3 regions of the Enterobacter sp. SA187 genome follow, and region 2 is predicted to be linked to each of the others. Evidence: predicted binding sites of a transcription regulator. Region 2 holds the regulator's gene; each other region holds the start of a gene.
What was found. Region 2 encodes LexA, which represses DNA repair genes until DNA is damaged. Its sites were predicted from a motif close to TNCTGTATGTACATACAGNA; they were not measured.

Region 1 (10,825 bases), 560 kb from region 2:
GGTAAGCGAACCACCATTCGAAGGTCATGTGAAACTCCCTGGATGACATTTTTTATGCCACAATACCTTGGTGTTTGGGTACGGTGTAGCGCGGCCTGAAAAAACGATAATACACGGCAGTCGGGGGTTCAGACCCAATGTTTCGGCAGAAAATGGACTGGGAAACAAGAGAAAACGCGTATGCGGCCTTCACTCACGGACCGCTGACCGATTTCTGGCGTCAGCGCGAGGAAGCCGAAATCATCGGCGTCGATAATATCCCGATCCGCTTTGTGCGCTTTCGCGCGCTCGGCCACGATCGGGTGATTGTCGTCTGCCCCGGACGCATCGAAAGCTACGTGAAGTATGCCGAAGTGGCGTACGATCTGTTTCATCTCGGTTTTGACGTATTGATCATCGATCACCGCGGGCAGGGGCGCTCCGGGCGTCTGCTTTCCGACAGCCATCGCGGTCACGTCGATAATTTTGATGATTACGTCGACGATCTGGCGGCTTTCTGGGCGCAGGAAGTGACGCCAGGCCCGTGGCGCAAACGCTACATTCTGGGGCATTCCATGGGCGGCGCGATCTCCACGCTGTTTCTGCAACGCACGCCGCAGGCCTGTGATGCCATCGCCCTGACCGCGCCGATGTTTGGCATTGTTATCCGTCTGCCGGACTGGATGGTGCGACACATTCTTGACTGGGCCGAAGGCAACCCGCGTATGCGCGAAAGCTACGCCATCGGCACCGGACGCTGGCAGCCGCTGCCCTACAGCCTCAACGTGCTGACCCACAGCCGGGAACGCTACCGGCGCAACTTGCGCTTTTATGCTGACGATCCGCAGCTGCGCGTCGGCGGGCCAACGAATCACTGGGTACGGGAAGGAATACGCGCGGGCGAGATGGTGCTGGAAGGCGCCGCCAACGACGCCACGCCCATGCTGCTTATCCAGGCAGAAGAAGAGCGGGTAGTGGATAACCGCATGCACGATCGTTATTGTGAAATTCGCGCCGCAGCGGGCCATCCCTGTGAAGGAGGCAAACCGCTGGTCATTAATGGCGCTTACCATGAGATCCTTTTTGAAAAGGACGCTATGCGCTCAGTCGCGCTTAACGCCATCGTCGATTTTTTCGACAGGCATAACTCACCCGGCGGGTCTCCCGCTTTGTCCAGAGGTTGAATTTTCTTATGTATCAGGTTGTTGCGTCTGATTTAGATGGCACGCTGCTCTCGCCCGACCATACCCTTTCCCCTTATGCGAAAGAGACGTTAAAGCTGCTGACCGCGCGGGGCGTTAACTTTGTCTTCGCCACTGGCCGTCACCACGTCGACGTGGGCCAGATCCGCGATAATCTCGGCATCAAAGCCTATATGATCACCTCCAACGGTGCGCGTGTGCATGATACCGATGGCAATCTGGTCTTCACTCATAACCTGGATCGCGATATTGCCAGCGACCTGTTTGGCGTGGTGCATGCGAACCCGGATATTCTCACCAACGTCTACCGTGACGACGAATGGTTTATTAACCGTCATCGTCCCGATGAAATGCGCTTTTTCAAAGAGGCGGTTTTCAGCTATTCCCTCTTTGAGCCAGGCCTGCTGGACGCCGACAACGTCAGCAAAATTTTCTTCAGCTGCGAAAGCCATGAAAAGCTGCTGCCGCTGGAGCAGGCGATCAACGCCCGCTGGGGCGATCGCGTTAACGTGAGTTTTTCCACGCTCACCTGTCTGGAAGTGATGGCGGGCGGCGTCTCGAAAGGCCACGCGCTGGAAGCGGTATCCAAAGCGATGGGCTATGGCTTAGCGGATTGCATCGCCTTTGGCGACGGCATGAACGACGCGGAAATGCTCTCGATGGCCGGTAAAGGCTGCATTATGGCTAACGCCCACCAGCGGCTGAAAGATCTGCATCCGGAGCTGGAAGTGATCGGCACCAACGCCGACAACGCTGTGCCCAATTACCTGCGCAAGTTGTTTCTCGATTGATTAAATAGCAATCAGTTGTCAACCATGAAGTCCGCTACAATGAATGCTCATTAATCAAAGAGACATTCATTGTGGCGTTACTGATCATCACCACCGTTCTGTGGGCGTTTTCCTTCAGCCTGTTTGGCGAATACCTTGCCGGTCACGTTGACAGCTATTTCGCCGTGCTGGTGCGCGTCGGCCTCGCGGCGCTGGTCTTTTTACCTTTTCTGCGCACCCGCGGGCACGATCTGAAAACCATTGCGCTCTATATGCTGGTGGGCGCCATGCAGCTCGGCATCATGTATATGCTGAGCTTCCATGCTTATCTGTACCTGACGGTTTCGGAACTGCTGCTGTTCACCGTGCTCACGCCGCTGTACATCACCCTGATTTATGATCTGATGAGCAAGCGCCGCCTGCGCTGGGGCTATGCATTTAGCGCCCTGCTGGCGGTGATTGGCGCAGGGATCATCCGTTACGATCAGGTCACCGATCACTTCTGGATGGGCCTGCTGCTGGTGCAGCTGTCAAACATCAGCTTTGCGCTGGGAATGGTGGGCTATAAACGCCTGATGGAAACCCGTCCAATGCCGCAGCATAACGCCTTTGCCTGGTTCTATATGGGCGCGTTCGTGGTGGCGGCGATCGCCTGGTTTATGATGGGCAACGCGCAGAAATTACCGGAAACCACGCTGCAATGGGGCATTCTGGTGTTTCTTGGCGTGGCAGCCTCCGGCATTGGCTACTTCATGTGGAACTATGGCGCCACACAGGTGGATGCGGGCACGCTGGGCATCATGAACAATATGCATGTGCCCGCCGGTCTGCTGGTTAACCTGGCGATCTGGCATCAGCAGCCGCACTGGCCCAGCTTTATTATTGGTGGGTCGGTGATAGTGGCTTCGCTGTGGGTGCATCGCCGGTGGGTCGCTCCGCGCTCCGCACAAAAGGAAGATGATCGCAGGCATGGTTCCGCGCTGAGCGAATAAAGGCTTCCGTTACCGGCTGACGCTGCTCGCCATCGCGCACGGCGGCGTACAGCCGGCTCCACAATCCCTCGCCCAGGGTTTTGGTCACGATCAGGCCCTGGCGCTCAAAACTCTCCACCACCCAGTGCGGCAGCGCCGCGATGCCCATTTTTGCCGCCACCATCTGGATCAGCAGCAGCGTGTTATCGACGCTTTTCAGCGCCGGGGTGATGCCTGCCGGTTGCAGGAAATGCCGCCAGATATCCAGCCGGCTGCGCTGCACCGGATAAATCAGCAGCGTTTCGCAGGCTAAATCTTCCGGCGTAATACGCGCTTTTGCCGCCAGCGGATGATCCGGGGCCAGCACCAGCCGCACTTCAAAATCAAACATCGGTGAATAGTGCAGACCGCTGCGCGGCAGAATATCGGAGGTCAGCACCACGTCCAGTTCCCCCTGTTGCAGCGCGGGCTGGGGATCGAAGGTCACGCCGGATTTGAAATCCATCTCCACCTGCGGCCATTTCGCGCGGAAATTTTCCAGCGCCGGGGTCAGCCACTGAATGCAGCTGTGGCATTCAATGGCAATGCGCAGCGTCGTTTGCTGCGGCTCGTTGCAGTCCTGAAGCGCCCGGCTGATTTGCGGCAGTACCTGATTCGCCAGCTGTAACAGGATCTCGCCCTGCGGCGTAAAGCGCAGCGGCTGACTCTTACGCACAAATAACCGAAAGCCAAGGCGCTGCTCCAGATCGCTGAACTGGTGGGAGAGGGCGGATTGCGTCTGATGCAGCGTGGCTGCCGCCGCCGCCAGCGATCCGCTATTCCGTAACGCCTGTAGCGTTTTCAGATGTTTAATCTCGATCATGAAAGTCCTTCACTCCGGCATGAACAATTTGCGCTTGAGGAATATACAGTAACTGCCAATTATAGATGTGTAAACATCTGGACGGCTAAAAATCCAATGTCTTTTAAATTTATGGTGCGTTGGCTGCGTTCACTCACCCCGGTCACTTACTGATGTAAGCTCCCGGGGATGAGCAAACTTGCCGCCTTCCCTAAATTCAAAATCCACAGGATTTATAATTCATTAGAGGAAGAAATTATGACAATTCGCAACCACACCCTCGGTTTCCCTCGCGTTGGCCTGCGTCGCGAGCTGAAAAAAGCGCAAGAAAGCTACTGGGCGGGTAACACCAGCCGTGAAGAATTACTGGCGGTGGGGCGCGAACTGCGCGCCCGTCACTGGGATCAACAAAAACAGGCGGGTATCGATCTGCTGCCGGTGGGCGATTTCGCCTGGTACGACCATGTTCTGACCACCAGCCTGCTGCTCGGCAACGTGCCGGCTCGTCATCAGAACAACGATGGATCCGTCGACATCGACACCCTGTTCCGCATTGGCCGTGGCCGTGCGCCGACCGGCGAACCGGCTGCGGCCGCAGAAATGACCAAATGGTTTAACACCAACTATCACTACATGGTGCCGGAATTCACCAAAGGCCAGCAGTTCAAACTCACCTGGACGCAGCTGCTGGAAGAGGTGGATGAAGCGCTGGCATTGGGCCATAACGTCAAACCTGTGCTGCTGGGGCCGGTGACGTACCTGTGGCTCGGCAAAGTGAAAGGCGAGCAGTTTGATCGTCTGAGCCTGCTGGACGATATTCTGCCGGTCTATCAGCAGGTGCTGGGCGAGCTGGCGAAACGCGGCGTTGAGTGGGTGCAGATTGACGAACCGGCGCTGGTGCTGGAGCTGCCGCAGGCGTGGCTGGACGCCTTTAAACCGGCCTACGATGCGCTCACCGGACAGGTCAAACTGCTGCTGACCACCTATTTTGAAGGCGTGACGCCTAACCTCGACACCATCACCGCGCTGCCTGTGCAGGGGCTGCATGTGGATCTGGTACACGGCAAGGATGACGTCAATGAACTGCATCGCCGTCTGCCGTCCGACTGGCTGCTGTCCGCCGGTTTAATTAATGGCCGTAACGTCTGGCGTGCCGATCTGACAGAGAAATACGCGCAGATCCAGCCGATTGTCGGTAAACGCGATCTGTGGGTGGCGTCGTCCTGCTCGCTGCTGCACAGCCCGATCGATCTCTCGGTGGAAACCCGCCTTGATGCGGAAGTTAAAAGCTGGTTCGCCTTTGCGCTGCAAAAATGTGAAGAACTGGCGCTGCTGCGCGATGCGCTGAACAGCGGCGATACGGTAAAACTGACAGAATGGAGCGCCCCGATCCAGGCGCGTCGCAGTTCAGCGCGGGTACATAACCCCGCCGTGGAGCAGCGTCTGGCGGCCATCACCCCGCAGGACAGCCAGCGCCAGAGTGCTTATGCAGAACGCGCAAAAGCCCAGCGTGAACGCTTCAACCTGCCGGCGTGGCCGACAACGACCATCGGCTCCTTCCCGCAGACCACCGAGATCCGCGGCCTGCGTCTGGATTTCAAACAGGGACGTTTGGACGCGGGCAATTACCGCACCGGCATCGCCGGACATATCAAACAGGCGATTGCCGAACAGGAACGCTTAGGGCTGGATGTGCTGGTGCACGGCGAAGCCGAGCGTAACGACATGGTGGAATACTTTGGCGAACACCTCGACGGCTTCGTATTCACGCAAAACGGCTGGGTGCAGAGCTATGGCTCCCGCTGCGTAAAACCGCCAGTGGTGATTGGCGACGTCAGCCGCCCGGAAGCCATCACCGTGGAGTGGGCGAAGTACGCCCAGTCGCTGACTGACAAACCGGTAAAAGGCATGCTGACCGGCCCGGTGACCATTCTCTGCTGGTCCTTCCCGCGTGAAGACGTCAGCCGTGAAACTATCGCTAAACAGATCGCCCTGGCGCTGCGTGATGAAGTGGCGGATCTGGAAGCGGCGGGCATTGGCATCATTCAGATTGACGAACCGGCCCTGCGCGAAGGTTTACCGCTGCGCCGCAGCGACTGGGCTGACTACCTGGCATGGGGCGTCGAAGCCTTCCGGATTAACGCCGCCGTGGTACGCGATGACACACAGATCCACACCCACATGTGTTACTGCGAGTTTAACGACATCATGGATTCCATTGCCGCGCTGGACGCCGACGTGATCACCATCGAAACCTCGCGTTCTGACATGGAGCTGCTGGAGTCCTTTGAAGAGTTCGAGTACCCGAACGAAATCGGGCCGGGCGTGTATGACATTCACTCGCCGAACGTGCCGAGCGTGGAGTGGATCGAAGCGCTGCTGAAAAAGGCGGCGCAGCGTGTACCGGCGGAGCGTTTATGGGTGAACCCGGACTGCGGCCTGAAAACCCGCGGCTGGCCGGAGACCCGCAGCGCACTGGCGAACATGGTGAAAGCAGCGCAGAACCTGCGCACGGCGTGAGTATATTCCCCTCTCCTGAACAGGAGAGGGGCAAATTTATTACAGCGACTGATCTTTCGTTTCGTGCGTAAGGATCAGCGCGATTAACGTCAGACCGGCCATCGCGGCCAGATAGATGCCGACATAGAACAGGCCATAATTGGCGGTCAGCCAGGCGGCGATATACGGGGCCACAGACGCGCCGAGAATTGACGACACGTTATAGGAGAACGACGCGCCGGTATAACGTACTTCCGTCGGGAACAGCTCCGGCAGCAGCGCGCCCATCGGGCCAAAGGTCAGGCCCATCAGACTCAGACCCAGCAGCAGATACACCATTACCAGCGCCTGGCTTCCGGAACCCAGCAGCGGCGGGAAGGCAAACAGCGCAAAAATAATGATCATCGAGGTAATGGCAATCATTGATTTACGGCGACCATAAGCATCAGCCAGCAGACCGGCTACCGGCACCATTACGCCAAAACCAATTACCGCCAGCATCAGCATCCACAGCACTTCATTACGCGGCATCCCCAGTCCCACAGGCGCAGGCGTGGTGCTGTAGGTCATTGAGTAAACCGTCATGATGTAAAACAGCGTATAGGTCGCCAGCATGATGAAGGTGCCGAGAATGGTGACGCGCAGATGTTTCGTCAGCAGCGTACCCAGCGGGATCTTCACCTGTTTTTTCGCCGCGGCGACTTTAGCAAACACCGGCGACTCATGCAGCGACACGCGCACGTACAGACCGATGAGCACCAGCACGGCAGAGAAAATGAAGGGTACGCGCCAGCCCCAGCTCATGAACTGCTCGTCGGTCAGCAGCCAGGAGAGCAGCAGGAAGGTGCCGTTGGCAAAGAAGAAGCCAATGGGCGCGCCGAGCTGCGGGAAGGAGCCGTACAGGGCGCGTTTACGCGGCGGCGCATTTTCTGTCGCCAGCAACGCCGCGCCACCCCACTCACCGCCAAGGCCCAGGCCCTGACCAAAACGCGCCAGCGCCAGCAGCAGCGGGGCGAAAATGCCGATGGTTTCATAGCCCGGCAGCAGGCCGATCAGCACCGTGGAAATCCCCATCGTCAGCAGTGACGCCACCAGCGTGGTTTTACGTCCCACGCGATCGCCAAAGTGACCAAATACCGCCGAGCCAATCGGACGGGCGATAAAGGCGATGGCGAAAGTGGCCAGCGACTGTAGCGTGGCCGCTGTCGGATCGCCCTGCGGGAAGAAGATATGTGGAAAGACGATAACCGCCGCGGTGGCATAAATATAAAAATCGAAAAACTCGATGGCGGTGCCAATCAGGGAGGCAACAACGACCTTATTGCGTGAGTTTACCGGCGGGCTTTCCTGCTCATTGTCGAGGGTTGTGGCTGTAGCTTGCATAGATATTTCTTATTTTATGGCGAACGGACGGCCATATTACGCACAGCAAAAGCGACATTTCAATCCGTTACAAAGCAGCGAGGCGGCGATTAATTGCGCAAAAAGTGAATAATTTTCATGCCTGAGATTTGGCATCCATGAAATGCTTCACACTTTTTTAATATCAGAATATAAAACTGGTTTTCGGTTAAATAAAAGTTACGGACTGGATAATAATGCTGAAATGATGAATCGGGCTGAAATTTTGCGTTTTTATTCAGCCCGATAATAGGTTTAGCGGTGTTTTCTTCCCGGCATTCGCGGGTCGTCTTTGTATTCTGCGGTGGCGATCCAGGCGGCGCAGAACAGCGTCAGACGGGCGAAGAAGTAGAAGAACGCCATGATACCGAGCACCGAACCAAAGGCCGCGCCGGACGGCGACTGCACCAGTGAAGGCAGGGTATAGGTCATGATAATTTTAATCACTTCAAAGCCAATGGCGGCAATAAGCGTCCCGCGCATCAGCGCCCGCTTACGCGGTCTGTGGCGCGGCAGTCGCCAGAAGATCCAGAAGAACAGCAGATAGTTGGCGCAGATGGAAATCGCCAGACCAATCAGCCGCCAGGCCGGTTTCAGCCACTCGATAGAATCCAGATAGAGCGCCGAAATGATCATCTCCTGCGCTGCGCCGGAAATGGACGTGATGGAAAGCGTAATGATCAGCGCCACCAGCAGGCCAATCAGCGAGACAAAATCGCGCAGATATTTCACCCAGAACTTTTCATCGTCCTGGGCGTTACGCTCCCAGACGTCACGCGACTGGGCGCGGATCGCTTCGCGCAGGTTGCCCATCCAGTTAACACCGGAGTAGAGCGCCACCCCCAACCCCACCAGGCCTACCGTTGTACGCTGTTGCACGGCAATGTTGATGGTATTTTTCAGCGTGGAAGCCAGCGTCGGATCGCTGACGTTGGTGAGGATCTTATTAAAAATATCCTGCAGCAGCGTCGGGTTCGACACCAGCACAAAGCCCGCTGCCGCGAAGGAGACCATCAGAATGGGGATCATCGACAGGAACGAAAAGTAGGTGATAGCAGCACCAAACTGATTGCCCATGCGGTCATTAAAGCGTTCGGTGGCGCGGATCAGGTGCGCCACCATCGGGCGTCGCTGGATCTTTTCCGCGGTCTCCTTCACCGTTTCGATGGCACCGCCGCCCTCACCTTTTTTTTCAGGCTCCGGTTCCGGCTTATCCGTGGTGTCCATTTTTTTTACCGGCTCGTAGTCCAGGTCCTGAGTCGGTCGTTTCTCGCTATTTTCCGCTGTCATCAGAGCTGTGTTCCTTCGTTGTTAGCGTGATGTAACAGAAATTATAGACGGTCATTGGTCAACGTAAGCTTTCATCACGTCAGTCAGCCATTCCATGAACAGATGCACCCGGCGCGACAGGTTGCGGCGATGCGGATAAATCAGCGATACCGGCATCGGCTGCGCGCGATACTGCGGCAGGATTTCCACCAGTTTGCGGCTGCGCAGCGCCTCCCGCACGCCAATGCGCGGCACCTGAATAATCCCCAGCCCCGCCAGGCAGGCGGCATGATAGGTTTCGGTACTGTTGACCGTCAGGATGCCGCCGGTTTTGATCCACTGCGTGGCATTGTCGCGATATACCTCAAAGCCCTGCGGGCGCGTACCGAGGTTAACCGCATAGTGCACCACCGCATGGCCGCTCAGATCCTCCAGGGTTTCCGGGTAGCCAAATCGCGCGAGGTAATCGGGGCTGGCGCAGTTGATCACCGACAGCTTGCCCAGCGGACGGGCAATCAACCCCGAATCTTTCAGCGTGCCGACGCGCACCACGCAGTCGAAGCCTTCGCGGATCACATCCACCAGCCGGTCGCTGCTGCTCAGTTCAATTTCAAGGCCGGGATACTGCTGTACAAAGGTGGACAGGCGCGGAATGACCAGGTTTTTTGCCACTGCGACCGGCATATCCACGCGCAGTCGTCCGCTGAGGGTGGAAGGATCGTGCAAAAATAAACCATCGAGCTCATCGAGGTTAATAAGTAAATCCTTAGCCCGTTCGTAATAGACCATGCCGTCCTGGGTGAGCTGTACCCGCCGGGTGGTACGATGCAGCAACTGCGTGCCCAGATGGTTCTCCAGCGCCTGTATCTGGCGGGAGACGCTGCCTTTCGGCAGACCCAGCGACTCCGCCGCACGGGTAAAACTTTCCAGTTCGGCCACCCGAATGAACAGCTGCATTGCGTAAACTTTATCCATCGCCGCGCCCTATTGTTGTTGTAAATGAAACAGTGAAGCGTACCGGGACATCTTTATTGATTTTCTATCACCTAATAAGCTGCTTCTCAATCACCACACCCCCTGAAATGAGGTTTCTTATGACACAACCTATCGCAATAGTGACCGGCGGCAGCCGTGGCCTCGGTAAAAACGCTGCGCTGAAGCTGGCGGCAAAGGGAACAGATTTGATCCTGACGTATCACAGCAATGCGCAAGCAGCCGCGGCAGTGGTCGGGGAAATTGAGCGCGCGGGCGCGAAGGCCGTGGCCTTGCAGCTGGATGTCAGTGATGTCAGCCAGTTCGCCGGATTTGCTGAACAGGTGCGGCAACTGCTAAAAGACGTCTGGCAACGTGACAACTTCGACTATTTATTAAACAACGCCGGCGTGGGTCTGTACGCCCCTTACGCGGATACCAGCGAAGCGCAGTTTGATGAGATGATGAATATTCATCTGAAAGGGCCGTTTTTCCTGACCCAGCGCCTGCTGCCGCTGATGAAGGACGGCGGCCGCATCCTGAACGTCTCCTCCGGGCTGGCGCGCTTTGCTCTGCCAGGCTCCAGCACTTACGCCGCCATGAAGGGCGCGATGGAAGTGCTGACCCGTTATCAGGCGAAAGAGCTGGGCGCACGCGGTATCACCGCAAACATTATTGCGCCGGGGGCGATTGAAACGGACTTTGGCGGGGGGCGAGTGCGGGATGACGCGCAGATGAACCGGTTTGTCGCCTCGCAAACCGCGCTGGGTCGCGTTGGACTACCGGATGATATTGGCGACGCCATCGCCGCGCTGCTCAGCGACGAACTTCGCTGGATGAACGCGCAGCGTATTGAAGTATCGGGCGGAATGTTTTTGTAAGTGTCAAAACAAACGGGGGCAGCGCCCCCGTTCGGTTATT
Region 2 (10,825 bases):
GACGCGCTGCCACGATAATCAAATCCGAACGCTGTAAGCCCGCGGTCTTTTTATTCAGATCCTGATAGCCGGTATCCACACCCGTCACGCCGTCATGAGGCTGCTGGAAAAGCTGCTCAATACGCGCCACGGTGGACTCAAGGATCTGATCGATACTCTTCGGGCCTTCGTCTTTATTGGCACGATTTTCAGCGATCTGGAAAACGCGGGATTCGGCCAGATCGAGCAGATCTTCGCTGCTGCGGCCCTGCGGATCGAAACCGGCGGTGGCAATCTCATTCGCCACCGAAATCATTTCACGCACTACCGCGCGTTCACGCACGATGTCAGCATATGCGCTAATGTTCGCCGCGCTTGGCGTATTTTTTGACAGCTCTGCCAGATACGCAAAGCCGCCCACGCTGTCGAGTTGCCCCTGTTGCTCCAGCGATTCCGCGAGCGTGATCAGGTCGATGGGTTTACTCATCTCCTGCAGGCGGTGCATCTCAGTGAAGATGTGGCGGTGCGGGCGGGTATAGAAATCTTCCGCCACTACGCGCTCGGCCACATCGTCCCAGCGTTCGTTATCCAGCATTAAACCGCCCAACACCGACTGTTCCGCTTCAATCGAGTGCGGGGGGACTTTCATCCCTTCGACCTTGAAGTCGCGAGGTTCAGGCTGTTTGTTGAAGGGTTTATTTCCTGCCATAGTGAATGGAGTTACCGAGATGATGATTGGGTCGAAAGATTACCACAGAGTTCAGGAGGAAGCATGGCAACAAGAATTGAATTTCACAAGCATGGTGGCCCTGAGGTACTGAAAGCGGTGGAGTTCACCCCCACCGATCCGGCGGAAAATGAAGTCCAGGTTGAGAACAAAGCCATTGGTATCAATTATATTGATACCTATATTCGCAGCGGGCTTTATCCACCGCCTTCCCTGCCGAGCGGCCTGGGAACGGAAGCCGCGGGCGTGGTCAGCAAAGTGGGTAAAGGCGTAACCCATATCAAAGCCGGTGACCGGGTGGTATACGCCCAGTCGGCGCTCGGGGCTTACAGCTCAGTGCATAACGTGCCTGCCGATAAAGCAGCGATTTTGCCTAACGCCATCTCCTTCGAACAGGCTGCCGCCTCCTTCCTGAAAGGCCTGACGGTGTTTTATCTGCTGCGTAAAACCTACGAAATTAAACCCGACGAACCCTTTTTATTCCATGCCGCCGCCGGGGGCGTGGGGCTGATTGCCTGCCAGTGGTCGAAGGCGCTGGGCGGTAAGCTGATCGGCACCGTGGGTAGCGCGCAAAAAGCGCAGCGCGCGTTACAGGCCGGTGCCTGGCAGGTGATCAATTATCGTGAAGAGAGCATTGTTGAGCGGGTAAAAGAGATCACCGGCGGCAAGAAGGTGCGCGTGGTCTATGACTCGGTGGGGAAAGATACCTGGGAAGCCTCGCTGGACTGCCTGCAACGCCACGGGCTGATGGTGAGCTTCGGTAATGCTTCCGGGCCGGTGACCGGCGTCAATCTGGGGATTCTCAACCAGAAAGGCTCGCTGTTTGCCACCCGCCCTTCCCTGCAAGGCTACATCACCAATCGCGAGGAGCTGGAAGAAGCCAGCAATGAACTGTTCTCGCTGATCGCCAGCGGCGTGATCAAAGTGGATGTGGCGGAAGATCAGAAGTTTGCGCTGGCGGATGCGCAACGGGCGCATGAGGTACTGGAAAGCCGCGCCACTCAGGGGTCAAGTTTACTGATCCCTTAAAAGAATTAGGGCCTCCCTGAGGAGGCCCATTCTTTTTTTAGTTCGGCTGTTTGTAGGGGACAGCACGATGAATTCGTTAACCGCGCCATAGTGCCAGATCCGATAAGTAAATCCTATGCGGTTTCAGCGAACTCACCTCTGAAAAGTACGAGGTTGTGATCAACCACGCATAACCTTAGTAACGCCAGCGGTTATTGCGCTGATAATGTGGGATTTTTGGCGTTTTTATCGCCCGTATCACCCACACAATCGCCACCGCCAGCAGCAGCCAGGGCAGCAGTTTAATCATCAGCGCGAACAGCCCGCCAACAAACATTAACGCGGTGGCGGCCACCAGCGCGGCAATAATGCCGAGCAGGGAAATTCCGGTCACCATTAGCATGACAAAAAATCCAATGACAAAAAGTAGTTCCAGCATGGCTCTCTCCCGAAAGACGTTTCTTTCATTCTTGTCTCAGGTATTACAAGATCCGTGCCAAAGTTAACCTGCTGAAATAAAACGAAAACGCCCCGCGGATTAACGCGAGGCGTGGTGAATCTGACCAAATTCTGGCGAAGTTTTTAACGCTTATCCGCCACCAGCGCCAGCGCCTGTTCCACTACGCGAATATCTGCGCCTGCTTTATGCGCATTTTCACTCAGATGGCGACGCCACTGACGCGCGCCGGGAATGCCCTGGAACAGCCCGAGCATATGACGGGTAATGTGCCCCAGATAGGCCCCTTTGCTCAGTTCACGCTCAATGTACGGATACATGGCGCGCACCACGGCAACCGGATCGGCATCCGCGCGGTCACGACCAAAGATCTCGCGGTCCACGGCGGTGAGGATCCCCGGATTCTGGTACGCCTCGCGGCCTACCATCACGCCATCCATGTGTTCCAGATGCGCTTTCGCTTCCGCCAGTGATTTGATGCCGCCGTTAATCGACATTGTCAGCTGCGGGAAATCGCGCTTCAGCTGGTATACGCGCGGGTAATCCAGCGGCGGGATCTCGCGGTTCTCTTTCGGGCTCAAACCTGACAGCCATGCTTTACGGGCGTGGATAATAAAGGTGTCGCATTCGCCCTTACCGGAGACGGTGCTGATGAAATCACACAGGAATTCATAGCTGTCCTGATCGTCAATGCCGATACGGGTTTTTACTGTGACCGGGATCGACACTACGTCGCGCATCGCTTTTACGCAGTCAGCCACCAGTTGGGCGTTGCCCATCAGACAGGCGCCGAACATGCCATTTTGTACGCGGTCGGACGGACAGCCAACGTTGAGGTTGATTTCATCGTAGCCCCGTTCTTCCGCCAGTCTGGCGCACTGCGCCAGCTGCTGCGGATCGCTGCCGCCCAGCTGTAAGGCGACCGGATGCTCTTCCTCGCTGTACGCCAGATAATCGCCCTTGCCGTGAATAATGGCGCCGGTGGTGACCATTTCGGTGTAGAGCAGCATATCGCGGGACAGCAGACGCAAAAAGTAGCGGCAATGCCTGTCCGTCCAGTCGAGCATCGGCGCGATGGAGAAGCGGGAGGAAGCGAATTGGGTGGACGGAGTTACGGGTGCCATAGCGTACATTTTTGCATCAATATGAAAAAGGGGCGCTACTATAACACACTCATTTCCGGGGTACACATTAGCAGACCGGAGGCGATGCGCCCCCGGTCCGCTTTAACTCAGAAGGTCAGGCTCAGCTGTGCGCCTGCGCCCCAGGTTTCGTTTTCGCCCACGATACCGGTCAGGTCAAGACGCGCGCGTTCAAAGGCCGTGAAGCCCAGACCGCCGGTAAAGACGTTGCTATCGTTATCTTTCACGTCTGCACGGTAACCGGCACGCACCGCCATCCAGTCTAACGGACGGACTTCAGCGCCGACGCCCACATACTGCGAGTTTTCTTCGCTCTTGAAGCCTTTGGTTTCCGTCAGATCGCCATCGGCGGTTACCGTCACCAGATCGTTATGCCATGCCACACCCGCTGTCACCACCGGGCTGATCTGGTAGGTGTCTTTGTAATTTCTCACCTCACCGGTACGGCCGTTACGCACGTTGATATCTTTGGTGTCGATGTCGCGGGAGATCAGGTTCTGCCCGCTCACGCCTACGGTCCAGTTTTCGCCGAAATCTGCCGCAATACCGGCATCGACGTTAAAACCATTGTCGTCGGTACGATAACGGCTGCTTTTGAAATCGTCGCTGTCGTAATCGTAAATGGAGGTGGTGTAGTTATAGACCCAGGTTTTCTGGAATTTCGGCGTTACGCCGATAGAAACCGGAACTTCACCCACCTGGAACTGACGGGCAACAGCGATACCGTAATCCGAGACGATAGCCGCGCGCCCGGAGGCGGTGGAGTTCAGATTTTCGGTGATTTCATCAGAGCCGTTTGGCGACAGCGCGGCATTAAGCGCTTCACCGACGGCCACCAGCCTGCTGTTCTGGATGCTGCGCAGGTAAGTAATATCCTGCTGATCAATGTTCGAACTGACGCGGGCATGCGCATGGGCTTTAGTTACGAAGGCCACCGACAGCACGTCGTTAGGAATACTAACGGCAATGCCAGCGCCGGCACTTGCGCGCGCGGTTTTACCATCAAGGAATTCCAGCTCATCCGCCAGATCCTTAGCGGCGCTCTGGAATTGCCCGATAGTGCCCAGCGGGTTAGCAATAATTTGCGCTGCGGTAAGGTTATCGACAACGTCGCTGTAGCGGTCGACTTTGTCATTAATTTCGTCAATCTCATCCTGAAGATTGTCTTTGTCGGTGATTTGCGCGCCCACGGCTGGCAGGATCACAGTCACGCTGTCATCCGGCTTTGCTTTGGCCAGCAAGGCCGGGTTAATGAGTGCGCCGCTGCCATAGCTCGCGGAAGCAACACCCGTACCACCCATTGCGTCGCCACGCGCTTCTGCCCAGGTATTGGCCGCTGACGCCTGATTTGCCACAAAAAAGGAGACAGCGAGAGTAACCATTGAATATTTGAATGTTTTTTTCACAGTTTGCTCTTCTTTGAATAATTGAACATCTTACCCCGACAGTTATCGCCCGAACGGGGATGAACTATTGCTGTGAACAACGATGTTAAATACGGCTAATTCAATTTAAAGGATGTTTTAACGCTGATGGTCTTATTCACTGCTTTCCCGTTCCGGTGACGGGCCTATTAATTTATAGAAGACGAAATTAATTTCGTGAAGGTTTTCCATCATGGGGGCCGAAAAACTGCGGAGGATGGTCTATCCAGCGATCGTCCCGCGTGGCGGCATAGTCGGGATTGAGCGGGTAATAAATGCGGTTATTTCTTTTATTCGCCTCCCCCACGACCAACAGGCGTACTTCTTCCATGGTGTTATTGATAAAGGTATGGCAAACGCCGGTTCCGGCAGGAAATCCAACGCTGTCGCCCGGTTCCAGTTTCCATAAATAGCCGTTAATCCACGCCTCCGGATTCCCTTCCAGCACATAAATAAACTCCTCCTCATCGCTTTCCGCGTGCGGATACGATGTGCGTCGGCCCGGAGGTAGACGTTCGTGATGGATACCCAGCCGCGTAAGCCCGAGTTTTCGGGCAAGAGGCGCGCCAACAGAAAAACGTTCATCGCTGTCCGGGTAGCCTGATTCGTCGGGACCTTCGAGATCCCGCCAGTGCCGAATACAGTCGGGCTTTTTCATGTCCTTTCTCCTTCATAAATAATGCTTCAGATATAGCACACCTGCGTGCGGATCTCGGCGTTTAAGGCAGAACATGATAAAGTGGATGTTTTCGCACCCGGCCACCAGAGGATGCCCATGGATAAGACCACTTCGCAGGAGATGTTAGCGCAGGCTGAAAAGCTCTGCGTGCAACGCAATGTGCGCCTGACTCCACAGCGCCTGGAAGTATTACGGCTATTAAGCCTGCAGGAAGGGGCGATCAGCGCTTACGATCTGCTGGATTTATTACGGGTATCTGAGCCACAGGCGAAGCCGCCCACGGTGTATCGTGCGCTGGACTTCCTGCTGGAGCAGGGCTTTGTGCATAAAGTTGAGTCCACCAACAGCTATGTGCTGTGTCATCTTTTTGATAATCCGGCCCATACGTCGGCAATGTTTATCTGCGATCGTTGCGGAGCCGTCAAAGAAGAAGCGGCGGAAGGTGTGGAAGATATTATGCATGGTCTGGCCGCGCGAATGGGTTTTGCGCTACGCCATAATGTCATTGAAGCGCATGGTTTATGTGCGGCATGTTCAGAAGTGGAAGCCTGTCGTCATCAGGGTGCCTGTCAGCACGATCACAGCATTCAGGTGAAGAAAAAACCGCGTTAGAAATAAGGTGGGAATGTAGAGAGAGGTTGGTACATCCTTGTACCTTTCGGGCAGGGTAGCTGTAACGCTAATTGCCGCAGAAGTCCGTGATTACCAGCGGTAATCGTGACGGGTTTCCCAGTCACCAACTTCTTTCTCAGCCTGGTCTTTCTGGTAGCCGTAACGCTCCTGAATTTTACCAACCAGCTGGTCGCGTTTACCTTCGATGACAGTCATATCATCGTCGGTTAATTTACCCCACTGTTCTTTCGCTTTACCTTTGAACTGTTTCCAGTTACCGCCGACTTCGTCTTTATTCATAATGATATCCTCATCGTTCGGTTTGAATAAAAATATATTCAGTATCCATCAGTTCGTTCGATTTCTGCTGAACGTGATAATTATTGTAGTTAAGGAGATGTCGAAGCGGAGATTATTCGGAATATTTAACCATCAACGCAATAAAGCGCCAGTGAACTTATGAGAACCAGGTGCCGTGCTGCCAGTGCTGACGCCAGATCCACGCCAGCGTAATCCCACGCAGCGCCAGGAAGACGGTTAACGACAGCCATAAACCATGATTACCGAGCAGCGGTACGCTGAGCAGCGTCAGGGCAAAACCGGCGGCGGCGATGGCCATACTGTTACGCATTTCCGTCCCGCGGGTAGCACCGATAAACATGCCGTCGAGCAGATAACACCATACCCCCACGATCGGTAAAATCACCTGCCAGCCAAGGTAGTGCCCGGCAAGCCGTTGCAGATCCGGCAGGGAGGTCAGCAGCGAAATAATCTGCTCACCGGCCAGCGCGTACACCATCGCAAACGCCAGCGCCACTATCCCCGACTGCCGACAGGCCGCCTGCCAGACGCTGAGCAACTGGCTGCCATCGCGCGCGCCATAGGCCTGCCCGGAATGGGCCTCAACTGCATAGGCAAAACCATCCAGGGCGTAGGCGGTAAAAGTCAGCAGCGTCATCAGCACGGCGTTCACCGCCACGATGTCGCCACCCAGACGCGCGCCCATCACGGTAATGGAACCAAAGCACAGCTGAAGCAGCAGCGAGCGCAGCATGATGTCGCGGTTAAGCGCCAGCAGCCGCCTTATATTGCCGCGCCAGGCGGTCTTCAGCATCGCCAGGCTGATCCCCCGGCGACGCAACCCGCGTTGTACCATCAGCAGGCCGACCACAAAAGTGGCGTATTCCGCAATGACGGTGGCGAGCGCAGCGCCCTGCACGTTCATGTGCAGCCCCATCACCAGCCATAAATCGAGGGCAATATTCAGCACGTTGCCCACCACCAGCAGCACCACAGGCGCGCGGGCATACTGGATACCCAGCAGCCAGCCGAGCAGCACCAGGTTCGCCAGCGACGCCGGGGCGCTCAGCCAGCGGATCTCCAGAAAACGCCGCGCCTGCTCCAGCACCGCGTCGTTGCCGCCCACAATGTGCAGTGTGAGATTAATCAGCGGGGTCTGACAGAGGATGATGGCGAAACCGGCGATCAACGCCAGCAGCAGTGGTTGCACCAGCGCCCGCGCAAGGGCATGGGGATCTTTTGCGCCAAAGGCCTGGGCGGTAAAACCGGTGGTACTCATGCGCAGAAAAAGCAGCAGCATAAACAGGAAGCTGGTGGCCATGGCGCCAACCGCCACGCCGCCCAGATACACCGGGCTGTCGAGATGACCAATGACTGCGGTATCCACCAGCCCCAACAGCGGCACGGTGATATTGGAAAAAATCATCGGCAGCGCAAGACGCCACAACGCTTTGTCGGAAGTCGTCAGAAAGGCCACGTTGAATTACCAGAAGGGAAACGGACGCGCGGCGGCAATCATGATGTTGCCGCCGCGTGGAAAGAAGAGATTAAAGCCACTCACCGTTGCGGATCACGCCGACGGCCAGCCCTTCGATGGTGAAACTCTGCTCGCGCAGGTCAACCACGATAGGAGAAAACTCGCTGTTTTCCGGCAGCAGTTGCACGGTATTACCCTGACGCTTCAGGCGCTTAACGGTCACTTCATCGTCAATACGCGCGACCACGACCTGGCCGTTGCGGGCTTCCTGGGTTTTGTGCACCGCCAGCAGATCGCCGTCCATAATGCCGATATCTTTCATCGACATGCCGCTAACGCGCAGCAGGAAGTCTGCATTCGGTTTAAAGAGATTGGGATCGACCTGATAATGGCCTTCAATGTGCTGCTGCGCCAGCAGCGGTTCACCTGCCGCGACACGCCCGACCAGCGGCAGTCCGTCAACATCTTCAAGCAGTAAACGAATACCGCGGGACGCGCCGGAAACGATCTCCAGCACGCCTTTGCGCGCCAGCGCTTTCAGGTGTTCCTCAGCCGCGTTCGGGGAACGGAACCCCAAGCGCTGCGCGATCTCCGCACGCGTCGGCGGCATGCCTGTCTGGCTGATGTGATCCCGAATGAGATCAAACACCTCTTGCTGCCTGGCCGTTAAAGCTTTCATACCGCCCCCTGGTTGCATATACAGTTATGCTGTGAGTATATACAGGCAAAGTGAAATTTGGAATCGAATTTTGAGCAAAACAGCGGAGTTTGTCGATTTATGCGAGCATTATCGATAATGCGACCACAACAGCATGCCCCAGGTGGCGAGCGCCAGCAGGATGGACATCAGCACCGCCGCCGAGCCCATATCCTTTGCGCGCCCGGAAAGTTCATGAAAATCCGTGCCGATACGGTCCACCACCGCTTCAATCGCGCTGTTCAGAATTTCCACTATCATTACCAGCGCTACCGAGCCGATCAGCAGCACGCGCGTGATAGCGTCCACATCCAGCCAGCAGGCAATGGCAATCGCCAGGATCACCGCTACCGCTTCCTGACGAAACGCCGCTTCGTTGATCCAGGCGGCGCGAACGCCTTTCCAGGAGTACCCTGCTGCTTTTATGATGCGAGTAAACCCAGTGGTATTATTGGCCATCAAAAGAACCTTTTTATGTAATTAGCGTCAATGTCTATGCAAGCAGACCTTGGTACAACAGAATTTACGCGCGCTTTCTGATATTCTTGCGGCGCAACAGGATTATTAACCAGAGGCTTCACATCGTATATGTCCGGCTGGCCACGAATTTACTACAAATTACTTAATTTACCATTAGGCGCGTTGGTAAAAAGCAAGCCCATTCCGGCAGAACCTGCCCAGGAACTGGGACTTGATACCTCACGCCCTATTATGTACGTCTTACCGTACAACTCGAAGGCAGATTTACTGACCCTGCGCGCGCAGTGTCTGGCAAACGATCTGCCCGATCCGCTGGAGCCACTCGAAATCGACGGCACGCTGCTGCCGCGCTATATCTTTATTCACAGCGGACCCCGCGTGTTCACCTGGTACACGCCGAAGGAAGAGTCGATCAAGCTGTTCCATGATTACCTCGATCTGCACCGCAACCACCCCGATCTGGACGTGCAAATGGTGCCGGTGTCGGTGATGTTTGGCCGCTCGCCGGGTCGTGAGAAAGGCGAGGTCAACCCGCCGCTGCGTATGCTTAACGGCGTACAGAAATTCTTTGCTATCTCCTGGCTGGGACGCGACAGCTTTGTGCGCTTCTCGCCGCCGGTTTCGCTGCGCCGCATGGCCACCGAACATGGCACTGACAAAATTATCGCCCAGAAACTGGCGCGTGTCGCGCGGATGCATTTTGCCCGCCAGCGTCTGGCCGCGGTCGGCCCGCGCCTGCCTGCGCGTCAGGATCTGTTCAATAAATTGCTGGCCTCAAAAGCCATTGCCCGCGCGGTGGAAGACGAAGCGCGCAGCAAAAAGATCTCCCATGAAAAGGCACAGCAAAATGCCGTCGCCCTGATGGAAGAGATTGCGGCGAACTTCTCCTATGAAATGATCCGCGTCTCTGACCGCATTCTGAGCTTTACCTGGAACCGGCTGTATCAGGGGATCAACGTCCACAACGCCGAGCGCGTGCGTCAGTTGGCCCACGACGGTCACGAGATCGTCTATGTGCCCTGCCACCGCAGCCACATGGATTATCTGCTGCTCTCCTACGTGCTTTACCACCAGGGGCTGGTGCCGCCGCATATCGCCGCCGGTATTAACCTAAACTTCTGGCCCGCCGGGCCGATTTTCCGCCGCCTTGGCGCGTTCTTTATCCGTCGTACCTTTAAGGGCAACAAACTCTATTCGACGGTGTTCCGTGAGTATCTCGGCGAGCTGTTCAGCCGGGGTTATTCGGTGGAGTACTTTGTGGAAGGCGGTCGTTCCCGTACCGGGCGTCTGCTCGATCCGAAGACCGGCACCCTGTCGATGACCCTTCAGGCGATGTTACGCGGCGGCACCCGTCCTATTACGTTAGTGCCGATTTACATCGGCTACGAGCACGTGATGGAAGTGGGTACTTACGCCAAAGAGCTGCGCGGCGCGACCAAAGAGAAAGAGAACCTGATGCAGATGGTGCGTGGCTTAAGCAAGCTGCGTAATCTGGGCCAGGGTTATGTGAACTTTGGCGAACCGATCCCGCTGAATGCGTATCTTAATCAGCATGTGCCGGAGTGGCGCGAAGCGATCGATCCTATTGAAGCGGTGCGCCCGGCGTGGCTGACGCCGACGGTGAATACCATCGCCGCCGAGCTGATGGTGCGTATTAACAACGCCGGTGCGGCGAACGCCATGAACCTGTGTTCGACGGCGCTGCTGGCGTCACGCCAGCGTTCGCTGACCCGCGAACAGCTGACCGAGCAGCTGGATTGTTATCTGGATCTGCTGCGCAATGCGCCTTATTCAGAAGACGCCACCGTGCCGGCCAGCACCGCGTCAGGGCTTATCGATCACG
Region 3 (10,825 bases), 1.3 Mb from region 2:
TGCGCTTCCATTTGCTCAATAATACGTGCCGCGCGGTTGTAACCGATACGGAACTGACGCTGTACCCCGGAGATCGACGCTTTGCGTTTTTCGGTGACAAAGTTCACCGCCTGATCGAACAGCGGATCCAGCTCTTCACCGCCATCGAAACCACCGCCGCCGCCTTCGCTTTCCGCATCGGAGGTGATGCCTTCAATGTATTTTGGTCGTCCGCGCGCTTTCCAGTCCTGCACGACGGCGTGCACTTCCTCATCGCGCACAAAGGCACCATGCACACGCACGGGCGCTGAGGAGGAATTCGGCCCGGAGTAGAGCATGTCACCCATGCCTAACAGAGATTCCGCACCCGCCTGATCCAGAATAGTACGGGAGTCGATTTTACTGGAAACGGTAAAGGCGATACGCGTCGGAATGTTGGCCTTAATCAGGCCGGTGATCACATCCACGGAAGGACGCTGGGTGGCCAGCACAAGGTGAATACCTGCCGCACGCGCTTTTTGCGCCAGACGGGCGATCAGCTCTTCCACTTTTTTACCCACGGTCATCATCAGGTCGGCGAATTCATCCACCAGCACAACGATATACGGCAGTTTTTCCAGCACCGGATGAGTGGCGTCCATGCTGTCGCCCGGTTTCCAGTACGGATCCGGGATCGGACGACCCATACGCGCGGCCTCGGCGATCTTCTCGTTATAACCGGCAAGGTTACGCACGCCCAGCGCCGACATCAGCTTGTAGCGTTTTTCCATCTCATTGACGCTCCAGCGCAGCGCGTTGGCAGCGTCCTTCATGTCCGTGACCACTTCGGTCAGCAGATGCGGAATGCCTTCATATACCGACAGCTCCAGCATCTTCGGATCGATCATGATGAATTTGACGTCTTCCGGCTGCGCTTTATAGAGCATGCTGAGGATCATGGCGTTGACCCCCACCGACTTACCGGAACCGGTGGTACCGGCCACCAGCAGGTGCGGCATTTTCGCCAGGTCGGCAATCACCGGCTCGCCGGAAATGTCTTTACCCAGCACCACCGTCAGCGGCGAGGCGTTGTCGCGGAATTTATCGCAGTCCAGCACTTCTCGCAGGTAAACGGTCTGACGTTTTTTATTCGGTAACTCCAGACCCACATAAGGCTTGCCGGGGATCACTTCCACCACGCGCACGGCCACGGTGGAGAGGGAACGCGCCAGATCGCGGGAGAGATTGGAGATACGCGCGGCTTTCACCCCAGGCGCAAGATTGAGCTCAAAGCGGGTGATTACAGGACCTGGCGAGTAGTTCACCACATCGGCTTTGATGCGGAAATCATTCAGGCGCGCTTCAACGAGGCGGGCCATCTGCTCCAGCGCAAAGGTATCAACCGGCTCCGTCTCGCTCGGCGGCGGCGTCAGCAGATCCAGCGACGGCAGGCTGGTGGTCGGTTTCGGTACCGGACGGCTGTCCCCGTTACGCATCAGTAACGGGTGGATCAGGCTGTCCTGCGGAGCAGGCTGCCGGGGCTGCTGATACTGCGGCGTCGCAACAGGCTGTTGCTGAGGCTGCTGGTACTGCGGCGGCGCGACGGGCTGCTGCTGAGGCTGCTGGTACTGCGGCGCAGCAGGTTGCTGATAGGGTTGCGGCGCAGGCGTGGCAGGCTGCGATTCTGGCATTACGCCAGGTGTGAACAGCGGTTCAGTCGGGCCGTCATCCACCAGCGCCTTCATCGGAGAGAAGTCAAAATCAGCCGGAGAGAAAGGCGTTGCCCCGGCGGGCTGCTCACCCGAATAACGCTGTTGCTGAGCGGCAGCAAACTGGCGCGCCAGTTCCGCTTCCGCAACCTCATCTTCATTTATTTCAGTGCCGGTCTGATCGTGCTGGTACTCATCGCCATAACGACTTTGCTGCGTGGAAGCAAACTGACGGGCCAGTTCGTCCTGCTGCATGGCGTCCGCTTCATCCTCAGAAGCGTAATCCATTTCACGGGCGCGCTCTTCCGCCATCCGCTGGGACGGCAGTTTAATACCATAGGACGCCAGTTCACGACGCGTCGGCACCCGTACCCGATTCGGGCGCGGCAACTGCGGACCAATGCCCTCTTTCACCTGCGGACGTGGCGCGCCGCTACCGGCAAGACTGAATACCGGCCCGGCGGCGGCAGCACCTGCAGCAGCGGCGGTTGAGGCTTCTTTAAGCGCGGCGGCTGGAACAACGGGCGCAGGCTCGACGGCTGGCGCAGACGGTGCCGGGGCAGGTTTTGGCGCAGGTTCCGGCTGGACTGGTTCAGGTATAGGCTGATACCAGGCGGCTAGCTGCTCCCGCTCACGGGCGCGCTTCTCTTCTACTTCTTCGAAATAGTAAAGCGGCGGACGGGTATGTTTAATTTCTTCCGGTTCAGGCGCAGGTTCTGGCTCTACTGCCGGCGGTTCCGGCTGCTGCCATTGCTGCTGAACGTGCGGCTCCGGTTCCGGCGTGACCGCGGCATAGGTTTCTGGCTCGGAGTAGACCGGCGCCTGTGCCGCGTAATTTTCATGTTCATGCACTGGCGGCTGAGGCGGCTGATAGTATGAAGGCTCTTCCGGCGCGGCATACTGCGCCACAGGAGGCTGCTGGACAGGTGGCGCCACATAAGGCGGCTCGGCCACTGGCTGAGCCGGTGCCTGCATGACAGGTTCTACCGGAGCGCTCCATGCCTGCGCCGCCGTGGTCGCCACGGCTGCTGCCGCAAGGGGTTCGCTGACGCTATGCCCGCTCAGCAGCGGATCGTATTCATCCCACTGCGGCGCGCCTGTCGCTTTAGTGCTGGAGAACAGCACGTCATCGGCATCCGCGGCCACGCCGCGGGCGCTGTATTGAATCTCTTCTTCATCGTCCATCCTGCGACCGGAGAACAGCGCCTCGTCGGTTTTACGACCCAATGGATTAGCAAATTTTTCGGCGACGCGTTTACGGCGCGCCAGGGCGCCGCGCATGATCCGCGCCCGGCGTGATTCGCGCTGTACGGGGGCGTCTTCTTCGTACTCGTCGTCTTCGTAGTCGTCTTCATCGACCCAGGTGTCGTCGCGACGGGTGCGGTTACTGGCGAAGGTCAGGATATTAAGGATAACGCTGCCAATCTTTTCCGCGATGCTGACCCAGGACCAGCCGGTAAAGAGCGTAAGCCCCGCTCCCCAGATAAAGAGCAGCGCGAGGGTTCCGCCACTGCTGTGCAGCAGCGGCATCATGGCTGTACTTAACAGGCTGCCGATCACGCCGCCGGAGGCAAAGTACCAGATATCGTCGGCATTGATGGCCGCAAGGCCGCAGGAGGTGAGCACCAGCGCCAGCACGCCGATCAGACGCAGCGAGACCGCGAAATAGTCAATGTAATCTTCCGTTGCGCGATGACGATACGTAAACCAGCAGGCGCCGATGATGATTACCGGAATGGTGTAAGCCATCACCCCAAAGATAAAGAACAGGGTATCAGCCAGCCATGCGCCCGGCACGCCACCCAGATTATGGATAGGTTCATGCCATGCGGTCTGTGACCAGCTGGGATCGGAAGGGTTAAAGCTGAGTAGCGCCGCCATCAACCAGACAGCAAACAGGGCAACCAGAATCAGCAGTGCTTCGAGTAGACGACGCCCGCTACTTAATCTGGTCAGTGTGACTTCTTTGTCTTCAGTATATTCCTGGCTCAAGTAAGGCTCTCCAGGTCCTTGATGCTAAAACGGAGAACAGCGCCAGGTTGCCCCGGCACTGTTGCTGTATGGATTAACAGGAGTGTAATCAAACTACACCGATTTTGCACCTGTTCCGTGTTAGCGCGTCTTAATAACCAGACGATTGCTTTGTTTAACTTCTTCCATAACAACATAGGTACGGGTGTCGTTCACGCCCGGCAGACGCAGCAGGGTTTCCCCTAACAGTTTGCGATAGGCCGACATATCCGGCACGCGTGTTTTCAACAGGTAGTCGAAATCACCGGATACTAAATGACACTCTTGAATTTCTTCAAGTTTTTGTACTGCGGCATTGAACTGCTCAAACACATCCGGCGCGCCACGATTCAGAGTAATCTCAACAAAAACCAGAAGTGATGCATCCAGATAGTGCGGGTTTAACAGTGCTGTGTAGCCCTGAATAAAACCCTGTCTTTCAAGCCGGCGCACGCGCTCAAGGCACGGCGTTGGAGAAAGTCCTACTCGCTTTGAAAGCTCGACGTTGGAAATACGCCCATCCTTTTGCAGCTCGTTAAGAATGTTACGATCGATACGGTCGAGATCTTTCCCAGGGCGCTTCTTGCTATCTACCATTATTATTGTCTCTCTGTATTCCTTCCCTACTCCTGCCTTGACCCTGTGCACTTCACTGTTGAGAGTCTTTGCCCGTCGGTTTATGCATCGCTGGTTATTGTTAGTTGCGCTACATATTCCAGGGGTCTGTATTGAGAAGACCGTTGCCAGCGGCAGCTATTAATATCGCGCATGGCGTCTGTCCACGCCGTGCGTCGATTTCAATAACCCGGTAAAATGGCATTTGCATGCATGAATTTGCGTCATGCGCGAAACACTGCTTTTTTTCTTCCTCGAATGTTTTCGCAAATGCGCAGGGGATTGTCAAAGCAAAACATCTTTTTTTAGTACAACATGCCAGATATTCATCAACACCTCCTGGCAAACCTCATTTTATCGCCTTATAACAGGCCAAATTTCAGTAGAATTTATTATGGATCTCCCCGCCGGGGTAGATTCATCGGCTACACAAATCATTAACATAGTCGCTGCACCCTTTTTTTACGCCCGTAAATTCCCTACAATCCTGCGCATTGTCCGCTAACTATAATGAGGATCTCATGGGCACGGCTAAACACAGTAAGCTGCTTATCCTTGGTTCAGGCCCCGCTGGTTACACCGCTGCGGTCTATGCTGCACGCGCTAACCTGCACCCGGTACTGATCACCGGTATGGAAAAAGGCGGCCAGCTCACGACCACCACTGAAGTGGAAAACTGGCCTGGCGATCCGCATGATTTGACCGGACCGCTGTTGATGGAGCGTATGCATGAACACGCTGCGAAATTCGAAACGGAAATTCTTTTCGATCACATCAGTAAAGTGGATCTGCAAAACCGCCCGTTCCGTCTGACCGGCGACAGCGGCGAGTACACTTGTGATGCGCTGATCATCGCCACCGGCGCCTCCGCCCGCTATCTCGGCCTGCCGTCAGAAGAAGCTTACAAAGGACGCGGCGTATCCGCCTGCGCTACCTGCGACGGCTTTTTCTACCGCAACCAGAAAGTAGCGGTGATTGGCGGCGGCAATACAGCGGTTGAAGAAGCGCTTTATCTGGCGAACATCGCCTCGGAAGTGCACCTGATCCACCGCCGCGACACCTTCCGCGCGGAAAAAATTCTGATCAAACGTCTGATGGATAAAGTGGCGAGCGGCAATATCGTGCTGCACACTCACCGTACGCTGGAAGAAGTGACCGGCGACCAGATGGGCGTGAGCGGCCTGCGCCTACGCGATACGCAGAACAGCGATAACGTGGAATCTTTAGAAGTTGCCGGTCTGTTCGTCGCCATTGGCCACAGCCCGAACACCGCTATTTTTGACGGTCAGCTGGAGCTGGAAAACGGCTACATCAAAGTGCAGTCGGGGATCCACGGCAACGCGACCCAGACCAGCATTCCGGGCGTGTTTGCGGCGGGCGATGTAATGGATCATATCTACCGTCAGGCGATCACCTCTGCCGGAACCGGTTGTATGGCCGCGCTGGATGCTGAACGTTATCTCGACGGTCTGGCTGAAAACAGTAAATAATTTCAGCGAGTAAGGCACTTAAAGACAAAGTAAAGAAGGCGACTATCAGTCGCCTTTATTTTTTCGCCGTTGTAACATTGCCGTGCATAAATTTATGGTCACTTTACCTGCTAAGCGCGCAATGAATAAAACCCGTCAACAAGAACTAACCCGCTGGCTCAAACAGCAAAGCGTAATTTCCCGTCGCTGGCTGATGACCTCCCGCATTCTGGGGCTTGTCAGCAGCATATTGATCGTGGCTCAGGCCTGGCTGCTGGCCACCATCCTTAATCATATGATTATGGAAAATATTCCCCGCGAGGCGCTGTTGCTGCCCTTTGTGCTGCTGGTGCTGGTGTTTATTCTCCGCGCCTGGGTAGTGTGGCTGCGCGAACGCGTCGGCTTCCATGCCGGTCTGCACATCCGCTATGAGATCCGCCGTCTGGTGCTGGACCGTCTGCAACAGGCAGGCCCGGCGTGGATCCAGGGAAAACCGGCGGGCAGCTGGGCGACGCTCATCCTTGAGCAGATCGACGACATGCACGATTACTATGCGCGCTATTTGCCGCAGATGGCGCTGGCTGCCAGCGTACCGCTGTTGATTGTGCTGACGATTTTCCCGACCAACTGGGCCGCCGCGCTGATTTTGCTCGGCACCGCGCCCTTGATCCCGATGTTTATGGCGATGGTCGGCATGGGCGCCGCAGATGCGAACCGCCGCAATTTTAAAGCGCTGGCCAGATTAAGCGGGCATTTTCTGGACCGCCTGCGCGGTATGGAAACGCTGCGCATTTTTGGTCGGGGTGAAGCGGAAACCGAGAATATTCGCCAGGCATCCCAGGATTTCCGCAGCCGCACGATGGAAGTGCTGCGCATGGCGTTTTTATCTTCCGGCGTGCTGGAATTCTTTACCTCCCTTTCTATTGCGCTGGTCGCGGTGTATTTCGGCTTCTCTTATCTGGGCGAGTTGAATTTTGGTCACTATGGCGCAGGCGTCACGCTGTTTGCGGGCTTCCTGACGCTGATCCTCGCGCCGGAGTTCTTCCAGCCACTGCGCGATCTGGGCACCTTCTATCATGCAAAAGCGCAGGCCGTTGGCGCGGCTGACAGCCTGAAAACCTTCCTCGAAACGCCGCTGGCATGGCCGGAACGCGGCGAACGCACGCTGAATACCGATGAGCCGGTCAGCGTGATGGCCCGCGGCGCGGTGATTAAATCACCGGAAGGCGCGATCCTTGCTGGGCCGCTCGATTTTACCCTTCCTGCCGGGCAGCGCGTGGTGCTGGTCGGGCAAAGCGGTTCCGGGAAAAGCTCGTTGATTAACGCCCTCTCCGGTTTTCTCAGCTATGAAGGATCGCTGCAAATCAACGGCGTCGAGCTGCGCGATCTCGATCCGCTGGCGTGGCGCAGGCAGCTAAGCTGGGTCGGGCAGAATCCACAGCTTCCGGCGACCACGCTGCGCGATAACGTGCTGCTGGCCCGGCCGGACGCCAGCGAAGCAGAGCTTAAAGCCGTGCTGGACGCCGCCTGGGTGAGCGAATTTTTGCCGCAGTTGCCACAGGGGATCGATACGCCAGTGGGCGATCAGGCGGCGCGTCTGTCCGTCGGGCAGGCCCAGCGCGTGGCCGTTGCGCGTGCGCTGCTGAATGCCAGCCAGCTGATGCTGCTGGATGAGCCGTCCGCCAGTCTGGATGCGCACAGCGAACAGCGTGTCATGCAGGCGCTGAATACCGCCTCGCTGCGTCAGACCACCCTGATGGTGACCCACCAACTGGAAGGACTGACGAACTGGGACAGTATCTGGGTGATGCAAAACGGCAGGCTGGTTGAACAAGGCGATTATACCGCTCTCGCCGCCGCAGGCGGGCCTTTCGCCGCCCTGCTCGCCCATCGCCAGGAGGAAATTTAAATGCGCGCGCTCCTTCCCTATCTCGCATTATATAAACGCCATAAATGGCTGCTGACGCTGGGCGTGGTGCTCGCCATTGTGACGCTGCTGGCCAGTATCGGTCTGCTGACCCTCTCCGGCTGGTTCCTCTCCGCCTCGGCGGTGGTTGGCGTGGCGGGTATTTACAGTTTTAACTATATGCTTCCCGCCGCCGGGGTGCGTGGCGCGGCCATTACGCGCACCGCTGGCCGCTATTTTGAGCGGCTGGTCAGCCACGATGCCACCTTCCGCGTTCTTTCTCATCTGCGCGTTTCCACCTTCAGCAAGCTGCTGCCGCTTTCTCCTGCCGGGCTGGCGCGTTTCCGTCAGGGCGATCTGCTAAACCGCGTGGTGGCGGATGTGGATACGCTGGATCATCTCTATCTGCGGGTGATTTCGCCGCTGGTCGGCGCGCTGGTCGTCATCCTTGTGGTGACGCTGGGTCTTGGCGTGCTGGATGTCACGCTGGCGCTGACGCTCGGCGGCATTATGCTGCTGACCTTACTCCTGCTGCCGCCGCTGTTTTACCGCTTGGGTAAATCCACCGGTGAAAAACTGACCGCGCTGCGCGGTCAGTATCGCCAGCACCTGACCAGCTGGTTGCAGGGCCAGGCTGAGCTGACCATTTTTGGCGCCAGCCAACGCTACCGTGAGCAGATGGAGAATACCGAATTAAGCTGGCATGACGCCCAGCGTCGTCAGTCTGAACTGACGGCGCTTGCCCAGGCGCTGATGCTGCTGATTAGCGGCTTTGCGGTGATTGCCATGCTGTGGCTGGCGGCGGGCGGCGTGGGCGGCAATACCCAGCCCGGTCCGCTGATTGCGCTCTTTGTTTTCTGCGCGCTGGCCGCCTTCGAAGCGCTGGCACCAGTGACAGGCGCGTTCCAGCATTTAGGCCAGGTGATCGCCTCTGCGCGTCGTATCACCGAGATCACCGATTGCCCGCCGGAAGTGACTTTCTCTGCCGGGGAAACGGCCATGCCTGCGCAGGTCGATCTGCGGCTTGACGCCGTGTCCTTCACCTATCCGCAACAGGTACAGCCAGCGCTGAAAGGCGTATCGCTGGAAGTGACCGCCGGGCAGCGTGTGGCCATTCTGGGACGCACCGGCTGCGGTAAATCAACGCTGCTGCAACTGCTGACGCGGGCATGGGATCCGCAGCAGGGCGAGATCCTGCTGAACGGTCAGCCGCTGACAAGTCTCAGCGAAGCCGCCCTGCGCGCCACCATCAGCGTGGTGCCGCAACGGGTGCATCTGTTCAGCGCCACCCTGCGTGATAACCTGCTGTTAGCCTCCCCTGCCGCTTCCGATGAGGCGCTGGCGACAGTGCTGACTCAGGTCGGGCTGGAAAAGTTGCTTGATGACGGCGGGCTGAACAGCTGGCTGGGCGAAGGCGGCAGGCAGCTCTCCGGCGGCGAACTGCGCCGTCTGGCGATCGCCCGTGCTTTGCTGCATGATGCGCCGCTGTTTTTACTGGACGAACCGACCGAAGGGCTGGACGCCACCACTGAAAGTCAAATCCTTGATTTGCTTGCTGAAGTGACGAAAGGCAAAACGGTGCTGATGGTTACCCACCGTTTGCGTGGTTTGTCGCAATGCGATCAAATAATAGTGATGGACAACGGTGAAATAATTGAGCAAGGTAATCACGCAGCGTTAATGGCAAAACAGGGTCGCTACTACCGGTTTAAGCAACGGCTGTAAATTTGAATCATTCCTTGTTGCGTTGTGGAGCGTTGTGGTCATGCGCCTGGTTCAGTTATCTCGTCATTCTGTTGCTTTTCCCTCGCCCGAAGGGGCGTTGCGTGAACCTAACGGGCTGCTGGCGCTGGGCGGCGATCTCAGCCCTGCCCGCCTGCTGATGGCTTATCAGCGCGGCATCTTTCCCTGGTTTTCTCCGGGCGACCCTATCCTGTGGTGGTCGCCGGATCCACGCGCCGTCCTGTGGCCGGAACAGTTTCACCTCAGCCGCAGCATGGCCCGCTTTCACAAGCGTTCCCCTTACCGCGTCACCCTCAATCATGATTTTGGACGGGTGATCGCAGGCTGCGCCCATGATCGTGATGAAGGTACCTGGATCACGCCGGATGTGGTGCTGGCGTATCATCGTCTGCATGAGCTGGGCTACGCCCATTCCATCGAAGTCTGGGAAGGGGATGAGCTGGTTGGCGGCATGTACGGCGTGTCGCAGGGCGCGTTGTTTTGCGGCGAGTCAATGTTCAGCCGCCGGGTGAACGCCTCGAAAACGGCGCTGCTGGTATTGTGCGAGGATTTCCTGCGTCAGGGCGGCCAGTTGATCGACTGCCAGGTATTAAATGAACATACCGCCTCTCTCGGCGCGACAGATATTCCGCGGCGGGAATATCTGCAACACCTGAATGCGATGCGTCTGCAAAAGATGCCGCCACATTTTTGGGTGCCGCGGACGTTATTTACGCCCACGCGGTGAATGTTTTCGGCACATTTCTTGTCAGAGTGTTATAATGGACGCGCAGAGTAGCTTCTGCCTGTTGCCCCGCCACCGTTTGGGACTAGCTCGAATCAGGTAACGCCCTTCGTTTATCTTGTCGCTCCCCTTTACGTTCGCGCTTTTACGCGTCGGTTTATAATGTGGGCAATACGCCAAGGTTACTTTGCTGCGTAATTATCCGCGCAAATCTTTACTTAACTGATGAATTTCGGCATTATCTTGCCGGTTCAAAAAAATTTTGGTAGTGATACCCCCGAGGACTAGATGGCCAAAGAAGACAATATTGAAATGCAGGGTACCGTACTGGATACGTTACCTAATACCATGTTCCGCGTTGAGCTGGAAAACGGTCACGTGGTAACTGCGCATATCTCCGGTAAAATGCGTAAAAACTATATCCGCATTCTGACGGGCGACAAAGTGACTGTTGAGCTGACCCCGTACGACCTGAGCAAAGGCCGCATTGTCTTCCGTAGTCGCTAATAGCAATCGCTGCTACGCCTTCACTGGCGTATAGAAAGACTAAAGGTCGGGCAATCCCGGCCTTTTTTATTTGCCGCGAAAAAGTACAGCCATAAAAAAACCGGGTTTTCACCCGGTTTTGTTTTATTTAAAAGAGATTAATGCGCGGCTTCGGCTTTGTGCTTCTGGGCACTCTGAAAACCGT

Region 1: metR (HTH-type transcriptional regulator MetR) is a predicted target of LexA. The motif match lies at 3,816-3,835, and genes of this name have one in related genera.
Region 3: BMF08_RS13180 (DNA translocase FtsK 4TM domain-containing protein) is a predicted target of LexA. The motif match lies at 3,722-3,741, and genes of this name have one in related genera.

Annotation. Positions count from the first base shown of each region.
Region 1 covers NZ_CP019113.1:935,178-946,002, reverse strand. The annotation lists gene rhtB (homoserine/homoserine lactone efflux protein) at 1-28, opposite strand, end outside; gene pldB (lysophospholipase L2) at 138-1,163, shown strand; gene yigL (sugar/pyridoxal phosphate phosphatase YigL) at 1,172-1,972, shown strand; gene BMF08_RS04630 (carboxylate/amino acid/amine transporter) at 2,044-2,943, shown strand; gene metR (HTH-type transcriptional regulator MetR) at 2,831-3,784, opposite strand; gene metE (5-methyltetrahydropteroyltriglutamate--homocysteine S-methyltransferase) at 4,022-6,283, shown strand; gene BMF08_RS04615 (MFS transporter) at 6,323-7,645, opposite strand; gene yhjD (inner membrane protein YhjD) at 7,919-8,953, opposite strand; gene BMF08_RS04605 (LysR family transcriptional regulator) at 9,005-9,907, opposite strand; gene BMF08_RS04600 (SDR family NAD(P)-dependent oxidoreductase) at 10,027-10,785, shown strand; gene BMF08_RS04595 (YgiW/YdeI family stress tolerance OB fold protein) at 10,821-10,825, opposite strand, start outside.
Region 2 covers NZ_CP019113.1:1,498,029-1,508,853, reverse strand. The annotation lists gene dnaB (replicative DNA helicase) at 1-688, opposite strand, end outside; gene BMF08_RS07245 (quinone oxidoreductase) at 752-1,735, shown strand; gene pspG (envelope stress response protein PspG) at 1,911-2,153, opposite strand; gene dusA (tRNA dihydrouridine(20/20a) synthase DusA) at 2,297-3,295, opposite strand; gene BMF08_RS07230 (conjugal transfer protein TraF) at 3,403-4,695, opposite strand; gene BMF08_RS07225 (cupin domain-containing protein) at 4,907-5,395, opposite strand; gene zur (zinc uptake transcriptional repressor Zur) at 5,513-6,028, shown strand; gene BMF08_RS07215 (CsbD family protein) at 6,119-6,328, opposite strand; gene dinF (MATE family efflux transporter DinF) at 6,486-7,805, opposite strand; gene lexA (transcriptional repressor LexA) at 7,876-8,484, opposite strand; gene BMF08_RS07200 (diacylglycerol kinase) at 8,593-8,961, opposite strand; gene plsB (glycerol-3-phosphate 1-O-acyltransferase PlsB) at 9,091-10,825, shown strand, end outside.
Region 3 covers NZ_CP019113.1:2,755,262-2,766,086, reverse strand. The annotation lists gene BMF08_RS13180 (DNA translocase FtsK 4TM domain-containing protein) at 1-3,659, opposite strand, end outside; gene lrp (leucine-responsive transcriptional regulator Lrp) at 3,780-4,274, opposite strand; gene trxB (thioredoxin-disulfide reductase) at 4,814-5,782, shown strand; gene cydD (heme ABC transporter permease/ATP-binding protein CydD) at 5,904-7,670, shown strand; gene cydC (heme ABC transporter ATP-binding protein/permease CydC) at 7,671-9,392, shown strand; gene aat (leucyl/phenylalanyl-tRNA--protein transferase) at 9,433-10,137, shown strand; gene infA (translation initiation factor IF-1) at 10,423-10,641, shown strand; gene clpA (ATP-dependent Clp protease ATP-binding subunit ClpA) at 10,779-10,825, opposite strand, start outside.